Regions from separate parts of the Pseudarthrobacter sp. SSS035 genome, predicted to be linked through region 3. Evidence: riboswitches for the same ligand, from Rfam matches in the RefSeq annotation. Region 3 holds a riboswitch; each other region holds the start of a gene.
The links. Region 3 has a riboswitch for S-adenosylmethionine ahead of MUN23_RS10145 (DUF1737 domain-containing protein). Riboswitches for the same ligand answer to the same signal wherever they lie in the genome.
Positions count from the first base shown of each region.

Region 1 (3,263 bases), 1.5 Mb from region 3:
GTTCGTTCGGCCTGGCCCATGTGGACCCTGACCGGATCCTGCGGTCCTTCCCCGACCTGGAGCCGGGTACGGATGCCTGCGAGCGTGGCTGCAAGCACAACACCGCGGCCGTCAACTGCGGGGTGGATGCCTGGGTGTCCGCCGGCAACGCGGGCCCCACCGGCCCGGCCCGGCTCGCGTCCCTGCGGCGGCTGCTGGGCACGGATCCCCGCCTGGTGGGCCAGGAAACCAAGGAACTGGGCAGCATCGGCTAGACGGGACGCCGATGTCCCCAACACTGCGGCCCTGAGACGGTAGTTTGGAACCATGATCCAACCCGCTTCGAGCTACAACGATGACTTGCGCCTTGCCCATGTGCTGGCAGATTCCGTGGATGACCAGACCATGAGCCGCTTCAAGGCACTGGACCTCCGCATCGAGACCAAGCCGGACCTGACGCCGGTAACGGACGCGGACAAGTCCGCGGAGGAAGCCATCCGCGGCCAGTTGTCCCGCTCGCGTCCGCGCGACGCCGTGCTGGGCGAGGAATTCGGCAGTTCGGGCCATGGCTCCCGCCGCTGGATCATTGATCCCATCGACGGCACGAAGAACTTTGTCCGCGGCGTCCCGGTTTGGGCCACCCTGATCGCCCTCGTGGACGAAGGCGAACCCGTGGTGGGAGTGGTCAGCGCGCCCGCGCTGGGCAAACGCTGGTGGGCCGCCAAGGGTTCCGGCGCGTACATGGGCAAGTCCCTTGCCGCCGCAACGCGGCTCCGCGTCTCGGACGTCTCCAAACTTTCGGATGCCTCCCTGTCCTACTCCAGCCTGGGCGGCTGGAAGGAACGCGGCAACCTGGATGAGTTCCTGGGCCTGACCGAGGACGTGTGGCGCACGCGCGCCTACGGCGATTTCTGGTCCTACTGCATGGTGGCCGAAGGTTCCGTGGACATCGCCTGCGAGCCCGAACTGAACCTGTACGATATGGCTGCCTTGGTGCCCATCGTGGTGGAAGCCGGCGGCCGCTTCACCTCCTTGGAGGGACAGGACGGGCCGTTCGGCGGCAACGCCCTGGCCACGAACTCCATTCTGCACTCAGAGGTGCTCAAGCGTCTGAACCCGAATCTGGACGATCTCCTCTAGGCACTTTCTTCGAATTATCGACGGCGGACGCCTCCTCAAGGGGGCGTCCGCCGTCGTATCTTCGACAAATGAGACTGTTCCTCAAACGCGCGTAACAAAGTCCTTAACATTGGGCCGGGCTTCCTTTCTGCAGCGGCGGATGTTCTACGCTTCTTAACAGGTCACGAGTGCCAGCGCTAAACCCCGGTTTGCTGGCCGGCAACCCTCCATTCGCGGTGGGGTGCCCCGGGTGACGACCAGGCCGGTCCGGAATGGACACGGCAAGCGCGGGTTCCCGTTACCGGGAGTCCTTTTAGAGTGAGGTCTCCGTGACAACTGCCACCGTCTCCCCCAACACTGTTTCTCCCGACAGCGCCGCCCCCGCCAAGGCCGCTGCGCTGTTCAACGATGCCGCCGCCATTGCCGGCCGCCCCCTCTCTGCCGTCACTGGCGCGGAAATCCAGGCACCGCTGATCCAGGGCGGCCACATCCGGTACGCAAACCTGGACTACGGCGCATCCGCTCCCGCCCTCTCCGTGGTGTCGGCCTACCTCAACGAGATCCTGCCGTTCTACGCCAGCGTCCATCGCGGCGCCGGCTACGCATCGCAGATCAGCACGTCCGTCTATGAGAACGCCCGGGACATCGTGCGCGACTTTGTGGGCGGACGCCCGGACGACTCCGTCATCTTCACCCGGAACACGACCGACTCGCTGAACCTGCTGGCGGGTTGCCTGCCGGCGACGGACGGGCGGCCCAATGGCGATGTCCTCTACCTGGACATCGAACACCACGCCAACCTCCTGCCGTGGCAGGGAGTCCCGCACCGCAGCGTCGTCGCCGCGGACACCATCGTGGGCACCCTCGAGGTCCTCCGCGCCGAACTTGAGCAGGGCAACGTCAGCCTCCTCGCGGTCACGGGCGCCTCCAACGTCACCGGCGAGATCCTCCCGATCAAGGCCCTGGCCGCCCTCGCCCATGAGTACGGCGCGCGGATCGTGGTGGACGCCGCGCAGCTGGCGCCGCACCGGCGCATCAATATCAGCACCGACGACGTCGACTACCTCGCCTTCTCCGGGCACAAGCTCTACGCGCCCTTCGGCTCCGGGGTCCTGGTGGGCCGCACCGACTGGCTCGACGCCGGTACTCCCCACCTGGCCGGCGGCGGCGCCGTACGCGAGGCCAGGCTCGACGGCGTCAGCTGGGCCACCGGTCCGGCCCGGCACGAGGGCGGCTCCCCCAACGTCCTCGGCGCGGCCACACTGGCCCGCGCCGCCCAGGTCATCGCGTCCCTGGACCACGACCGCTGGCACGCCCACGAGGCGGCCATCCGGTCATTCCTGGTGGAAGGGCTCGGGAAGATCGACGGCGTCACCGTGCACCAGATCTTCTCGGACACGGACGCTGAAACGGGCACCATCGGCGTGGTGAACTTCTCCGTGGCAGGGTACGACGCCGGGCTTGTGGCCGCGTACCTGTCGGCCGAGCATGGCGTTGGCCTCCGGGACGGCCGCTTCTGCGCGCACCCGCTGCTCAAGCGCCTCGGCCTTCCCTCCGGTTCCCTGCGGGCCAGCTTCGGTGTGGGCTCACGGCTGGAGGATGCCCAGCGGCTCCTTGCCGGCCTGGAGCAACTCCGCCGGACCGGCCTGGGCTGGGACTACGTGGTGGACGCGGGCCGCTGGGTTCCGGCCAACGACACCCGCACGTACCCTCACTGGGCTCCCAACACGCCGGGCACCGCCGGCGCGGCTCCGTGCCTTGACGACTGACTGACGCTTTCCTCCCTTGGTTCCTGACCTGGCTGCCATCTGACTGCCGTCTGACCCAGCGGCTGCGGCCCATGCGGTAAATTCGAAGGATACCGATGGGCACAGTTGAAGGAGGCCGCACGTGGCACGGGGTGGCCCCAGGCTTGAGCACGGACGCCGTCTGGAACTCGGACGGAGTTTCCAGGATGGCGGCGAACATTACCAGCGCGTACGCCCTGGCTACCCTGCCGACTCAGCGGACTGGCTGATCCCTGCCGGGGCCGCGGACGCCGTGGACGTGGGCGCCGGAACCGGCAAGTTCACCGCCCTGCTGCTGGAACGCAGCCTGGCGGTTTCCGCCGTGGACCCGTCGCCGGACATGCTCGAACAGCTGCGGAGCCACTACGCGGCGGCGGA
Region 1 is NZ_CP096882.1:3,686,105-3,689,367, reverse strand. Features, by position in the region: gene rsgA (ribosome small subunit-dependent GTPase A) at 1-254, shown strand, start outside; gene hisN (histidinol-phosphatase) at 307-1,119, shown strand; SAM riboswitch class IV at 1,279-1,392, shown strand; gene MUN23_RS17040 (aminotransferase class V-fold PLP-dependent enzyme) at 1,428-2,867, shown strand; gene MUN23_RS17035 (class I SAM-dependent methyltransferase) at 2,989-3,263, shown strand, end outside.
Region 1: another riboswitch for S-adenosylmethionine. It lies ahead of MUN23_RS17040 (aminotransferase class V-fold PLP-dependent enzyme); the one in region 3 lies ahead of MUN23_RS10145 (DUF1737 domain-containing protein).

Region 2 (3,263 bases), 1.8 Mb from region 3:
TCCTGTCCGCCCTGCGGCACGCCGTGGTGGAAGAAGTCATTGTGGTGGGCTACCTCGTGGACCGCTTAGGCAAGTTCGGCTGGAGCATGCCCTTGGCCATCTTCACCAGCTCGATGCTCCGCGGCAGCTACCACCTTTACCAAGGCTTCGGGCCGTTCATCGGCAATGCAGTGATGGGTGTGGTCTTCGCCTGGCTCTACACGAAAACCAAGCGGATTATGCCGCTGGTCATCGCGCATGCGCTGTTGGACATCGTTGCATTCGTTGGCTTCAGCCTCTTTGGCCGGGCTGTGGGCCTGGGGTAAGACGGCCGTGGTTCCCGTGCCGCACAGGTGAACTGAACCGGGTCCGGCCTTAAAAGGATTCGGCCGCCATCGGTGGGTGGCATCATTGGCACCCGCTGATGGCGGCCGAAGCTATTGAACGTGCAATCAGATGGTGACTGCTCCCGTAGCGGTTTCGAAGGTTACGGACAGGATGCCCGGGGTTCCATGCGGAGCCACCCAGTCAACGGCCACATCCTCCAGCGGCTTCTCGACGGGTTCGCCCAGCCATTCCGTCACGCGTTCGGCGGAACCGGCTATGGTCAGGCAGCTCATCTTGACGTTGCTCTCATAGGCGTTGGACGGGTGCAGGGCGGGGTCGCCCTCCCACTTGAGCATGTACGGGACCTGGGGGTCCGCGATCAGGCCCAGGATGCCGATCTGCTTCCAGACCAGCTCGCGGCCGTCCGGGAACTTGCGGTTGCCGTTGACGGCGGCACGGCCCAGGCGGTCTTCGAACGGAGCGAGGTCGTCCACTTCGACGCACCAGCCCATCCAGCCGCCGCCGGCTTCGGACCGGGCCCGGACAGCCTGCCCGAAGGGAGCCTTGTCCGATGCCGGGTGGTTCAGGACCTCCACGACTTCCAGGTACTTATGGCCCGCGAGGGGAATAATCATGTTCCGGGTTCCAAACCGGGGGTGTACGCCACCCTTCACGGCTTCAACGCCGAGGGCGGACGAAATACGTTCGGTGGTGGCAACGAGGCCATCTTGTTCACAGGCGTAAGAGACGTGATCCATGCGCATGCCATCATCTTGGCACTTTGTGATCCGGCTCTCAGCTAAGGGTAGCCTTACCGGATTCCCGTTGCGTCACGAGTGGACATTTCCGGGCGGCCAAGGGCGCGGCGGACCCTGGCAGGGACGCGGCCGGCTGGCCGCAGAAGTGCTCCCGCGAAGTCATAACCAGTCACACGCTTAGCAATAGACCGGGGCGGTTCGTACACTCGAAGCAGGTCATGAGTGCCAGCGACAGCCCCGGCTTGCTGGCCGGCAACCCTCTTTTGCGGTGGGGTGCCCCGGGTGAGGACCTGGCCTGCCGGTCAATTGACGGTGGGCAAGCGCATAGAAAAGGTCCTGCCATGACGATTACGATTTCCCGTACTGCAGCACCCGGAAACGGGGTGGTCCGGTACGCCAGCATCGGCGGACTCGAGCTCGAAGCCGGCGGTTACCTCCCGGAAGTCACCCTCGGCTATGAAACGTGGGGAACCCTCAACGCGGACGGCTCCAACGCCGTCCTGATTGAGCACGCCCTGACCGGAAGCACGCACGTGACCCGCGGCGACAGTGACGAGCCCGGCTGGTGGGAACAGCTGGCCGGACCCGGTGCGCCGGTGGACACGGACCGGTTCTTTGTGGTCTCCATCAACATTGTGGGTGGCTGCTACGGTTCCACCGGGCCGTCCTCGGATGCCCCGGATGGCAAGCCGTGGGGGTCCCGATTCCCTTTGGTAACGCTGCGGGACACCACGGCGGCCGAGGCCAGGCTGGCTGACCAGTTGGGCATCCCGAGCTGGTACGCCGTGCTGGGCGGCTCCATGGGCGGCGCGCGGGCCCTGGAATGGGCGGTCACCTACCCGGAACGGGTTCAGCGGTGCGCCGTTATCTCCATCGGTGCCGCCAGCACCGCCGAACAGATCGCGTTCGCCCAGGCGCAGACGCTCGCCATCCGACAGGACAGCAATTTCAACGACGGCGACTACTACGGCGGTCCGCTGCCGGAGGACGGCCTGGCCCTGGCACGGCGCATCGCCCACATCACCTACCGCTCCGCCGAGGAGTTCCATGGCCGCTTCGGACGTTCGGCCCAGCACCCGGAATCGCCGTTCCAGGCGGCAGCGCTGGGGGAGCGGGGCCGCTACCAGGTGGAAAGCTACCTGGACCACCAGGGCAAAAAGCTGGTGCGGCGCTTTGATGCCAACAGCTACATCGCCATCACCGACGCCCTGATGAGCCACGACGTCTGCCGCGGGCGGGGCTCGCTGAATGAGGCCTTGGGCCGGGCCACCGCCAGGTTCTTCGTGGCTGCGGTGGACAGCGACCGGCTGTACTTCCCGTCCCAGTCCCGTGAACTGGCTGACGCGCTCCCGGGCGACGTGGACGTGCACGTTATTGAGGCCCCGATCGGCCACGACGGCTTCCTGACCGAGATCGGCCAGCTCGGCGTCCAACTCCGAAAGACCTTCCTCGTCTAAGCCCGAACGGACACTTGAGCCCCTTGCTATTAAACGCGAGAGGACACTTGAGCCCCCGGAATCAGGGCCTCAAGTGTCTGTGAGGATTTTAGTGGCTGGTCTGGGACTGGCTGGCAGAGTGGGTATTGGCCGTTCAGCCCCGTGGGATGTGACTCATTAAGTGTTTGGCCCTGCAAGGGGTGTCTTTGAATGGATCTGTCCATCCGCGGGGTGGCGGCCGGTACCACCCGGCCCACCTCGGTAACTTGATCAGAAGGTTGTCCGCCTCTTTGGGGGCGTGGCTCGTCACAGTGTTGTTCCGAAGTGACCTCTACCCGGACTGGTACCGGCCGTGTACGGCCCTGACCATATCCGCGAATAGAGGAAGGTGCCAGAACCGCTATGACTATCGTTGCTCATTCCCGCCCTTTTGTCGTCGGCGTCGATACGCACGCCAAGAACCATGTCTACGCCATCATCACCGGCAACACCGGTGAGCTGACCGCCACCCGGGACTTCCCCACCACCGGGGCCGGCATTACCCGCGCAATCGCCTGGGTCGCGCGCCGCACCGGCGCTGATCTGGCGACCTTGTGGGTGATCGAGGGTGCTGCTTCCTACGGCGCTCTGCTGGCCGGTTCCGTCGACGCCGCCGGCTACACGGTCGCCGAAGCCGCACGCATGGATGCCCGAGCCCATCACGGGGTCGGCAAATCAGATCCGCTCGACGCGCACCGGATCGCCGCAGCCGTCCTGCCCCTGG
Region 2 is NZ_CP096882.1:424,245-427,507, reverse strand. Features, by position in the region: gene MUN23_RS02020 (CPBP family intramembrane glutamic endopeptidase) at 1-305, shown strand, start outside; gene MUN23_RS02015 (VOC family protein) at 432-1,070, opposite strand; SAM riboswitch class IV at 1,279-1,393, shown strand; gene MUN23_RS02010 (homoserine O-acetyltransferase) at 1,406-2,521, shown strand; gene MUN23_RS02005 (IS110 family transposase) at 2,903-3,263, shown strand, end outside.
Region 2: another riboswitch for S-adenosylmethionine. It lies ahead of MUN23_RS02010 (homoserine O-acetyltransferase); the one in region 3 lies ahead of MUN23_RS10145 (DUF1737 domain-containing protein).

Region 3 (3,263 bases):
CCAGTCCCTTGGTGAGCACCCAGGCGTTGAACGCGGAGAGGGCCGGGCCGGTGTGCCGCATGAGCTGCTTGACCGGGCCGTCAATGAATTCCTTGGTGCCCAGGATGGCGCCGCCCAGGACGCGTCCCTGGCCGTCGATGTGCTTCGTGCCGGAGTACACAATCACGTCCGCGCCCAGCTGGCCGCAGCGCTGCAGCAGGGGAGTGGCAAAGACATTGTCGACGACGACGGTGGCCCCGGCGGCGTGCGCCAGCTCGCTGACCGCGGCGATGTCCACGATTTCCTGCATCGGGTTGGACGGGGATTCGAAGAACACTGCGGTGGTGGGCTCCGACAGTGCGGCCGCCCATTGCTGGAGGTCCGGGCCGTCCACAAACACGGTTTCCACGCCCCAGCGCGGCAGGATCTCGTTCAGGATCACAAAGCAGGAGCCGAACAGTGAGCGCGCGGCAACCACCCGGTCCCCGGCCGCCAACAGGGCGCCCAGGGCCGTGAACACCGCTGACATGCCCGATGCCGTCGCAAAGCACGCTTCGGTGCCTTCGAGCAGGCGGAGGCGTTCCTGGAAAGTGGCCACGGACGGGTTGCCGTACCGGGAGTAGACGAAGCGTTCGTCCTCGCCGGTGAAGGCGCGCTCGGCGGCGGCAGCGGACTCGTAGACGAAGCCCGAGTTCAGGAAGACCGGCTCCGTGGTCTCCTGGAAGTTGGTACGGTCCAGCCCGCCGCGGACCGCCTGCGTCTCGGCGCTCCAGCCGGCGGCGTCTGGGTTGAACGTCACTTGGCTATTCCCAGGTTGGTGGGCAGGCCGCGGTTCTTCCAGCCGTTGACGGTGCGCTCGCCGTAGCGGTCCGGCTCGCCTTCGAAACCCTCCAGGACGTTGTAGGAGGTGAAGCCGGCCTGCGTCGCGGCGATGGCGGCGGCGATGGAGCGCTGGCCCGAGCGGCAGAGGAAGACCAGCTCCGCGCCGTCGTCCTCCGGCGCCTGCTGCGTCAGGTCGGTGATGAAATCCGGGTTGGGGATGCCGCCCGGGAACGTCCACGGGATGAACAGGGGATCGTTGTCCGTGGCCTTCGTGTCCGGGATGCCGATGTGGGCCCATTCGCCTTCGGTCCGGACATCCACCAGGATGGCGCCCCGTTCGAGTTTGGCCCAGGCTTCCTGCGGGGTGAGGTCTCCGGCGTAGCTCACGCGTGGCCCTCGCCGTCGAAATCGAGGTCATCCACGGCGGAGGCGACGGCGGCGTCAGCGGTGGCGATGGCCGACGGGAGGATGAGTGCCTGCGCAACAATCACAACGCCGCCGTTGGACGTCGCGGCCGGGCTGCCGTGCAGGACATACCCTTCGGCCAGGGCAGTGGAAATACGTTCACAGAATGACCTGTCATCCGGCCCGGTGACAAGCCGGTACGACAGTTTCTCTTCAGGGGCGGGTGCGTCAGACACGACGGAACTCCTTCTTTCACGCTTGCAGCTCGAATGGGTCGATATGCCGAGTATTCACCTGAGGCACCCCGCCGCGAAAGGGAGGGTTGCCGACCGGCCAGTCAGGGCTTGGCGCCGGTTCTCATTACTCCCCAAAAACGTAACATCCGGCCCGCCCGGCCGCACCGCCGCCGTCGTCATGTTCCGTAACCAACGCGTTTTTCCGTGATCCCGCCGTGCTTCCGTAACGCCGGCGCCGACGGGACAATCGGGTCATGGGGAACATTCAGGGGCGTTCGTTGACGGGCGCCTGGGCACGCGTTTTGGCTGTGACGTTGTGCGCTGTGCCGGTGCTGGTGGGGGTGACAGGCTGCCGGAACATTTTCGCGCCGCCGCCCTGCATGCCGCCGGAGTTTTCCGTCTCGCCTGCCGCCGCGAAACCCGGCGACCAGGTCAGCGTCAGCGCCCCGGATACCACCTGCGATGCCCGCTACGGCACCGACGCGCAGGTCCAGGTGACGGTCAAGGACGCGACCGGTACCGCGGTGCTGGAAGAACTCGCTCCCATGTCCGACGACGGCGGCTTCACTTTCGTGTTCACCGTCCCGGCTGGCGTGGCTCCCGGGAAGGCCGGGGTCACCGCTTACCCGTACAACCTGGACTGGTGCGACGACACAGGGGTGAACAACCGGGCGGCTCCGGGGGCGCCGGCACTGGTCCGGGTTTCCTGCGCGGAACGCCTGGTGCCGCTGGTGGTCCTGGGCGGCTGAGGCTGATCCGCAGCTGAGGACGGGACCGATAGAGTTTACTGGGGCACCGGCCGCCGTCTCTGAAACAGCCGTCCTTGGGGGTATACACCAGCATGCCAACAGCCACAGCGCCGGCCAACAATGCCAGTCCTGCCGGGCGGACACGGCTGCGGGCCGCCGTCGGACTCATCCTCACTGGTGTCCTGGCCGTCCTGGCGGCGGGACTAACCGCCGGTACCGCCCGTGCCGCTGGCACCGCACCGGAGCCGGGAAAGCCCCTGCTGGGCGTTGTCCTTGAGTGGGGCGAGGATTCGGCGCAGGGCTTCGCCGAACGGTTGGGTGCCTCACCTGCGCTGCTGGGGCACGACATTGCCCTTCCCCTCCGGTCCGACGAGGAAAATGACATCAGGCAGTTCCTGGGGCAGGCCTCCGCCCTGGGCTCCCACGCCATGCTCACAGTGGGCCCGTCCGACCCGCTGGATCAGGTGGACGCGGCAGCCGCCCAAGCCTTTGCCAATAAAGTCCAGCAGCTCGCGGCCGGATTCCAGGGCCAGCTCCTGATCCGGTTCGCCCCGGACATGAACGCGAGCTGACGCAATGGGGGCAGCAGCCCCTCGGATACAAGGCAGCGTTCAGGAACGTGGCCGCCGCCTTCAAAGCCACTGACGACGCCGGCACGGTGATGGTGTGGCAGCCGTACCTCGGGCGGGACTACCCGTTTGAACGCCACCGGAATGCGCCTGCTACGGGTTCCGAGGGTTTCGCCGCGCTGGACACCAACGGTGACGGGACCTGGAACGGATCAGATGCCGCCTATGCGCCGTATTACCCCGGCGACGACGCCGTGGAATGGGTGGGGCTGACGGCCTACCACGATGACACCCGCGGCAAAACCGCGGTCAACACGCTTCCGGTGGAGGGTGAGCTCTCGGCCATGCTCACCCAGTCCGGCAGCGAGGACTTCTATTCCTCCTACGTGGACGGGCGGAACAAGCCCATGGTCCTCGAAACCTCGGCCTTCTACAGCCCGGCCACGGGCGGCGCCGCGAACCGGGACATCAAGGTGTCCTGGTGGGAACAAGTACTCGAGACG
Region 3 is NZ_CP096882.1:2,210,332-2,213,594, forward strand. Features, by position in the region: gene MUN23_RS10135 (O-succinylhomoserine sulfhydrylase) at 1-778, opposite strand, end outside; gene MUN23_RS10140 (rhodanese-like domain-containing protein) at 775-1,188, opposite strand; gene MUN23_RS10145 (DUF1737 domain-containing protein) at 1,185-1,442, opposite strand; SAM riboswitch class IV at 1,456-1,571, opposite strand; gene MUN23_RS10150 (hypothetical protein) at 1,697-2,191, shown strand; gene MUN23_RS23635 (hypothetical protein) at 2,284-2,763, shown strand; gene opgC (OpgC domain-containing protein) at 2,811-3,263, shown strand, end outside.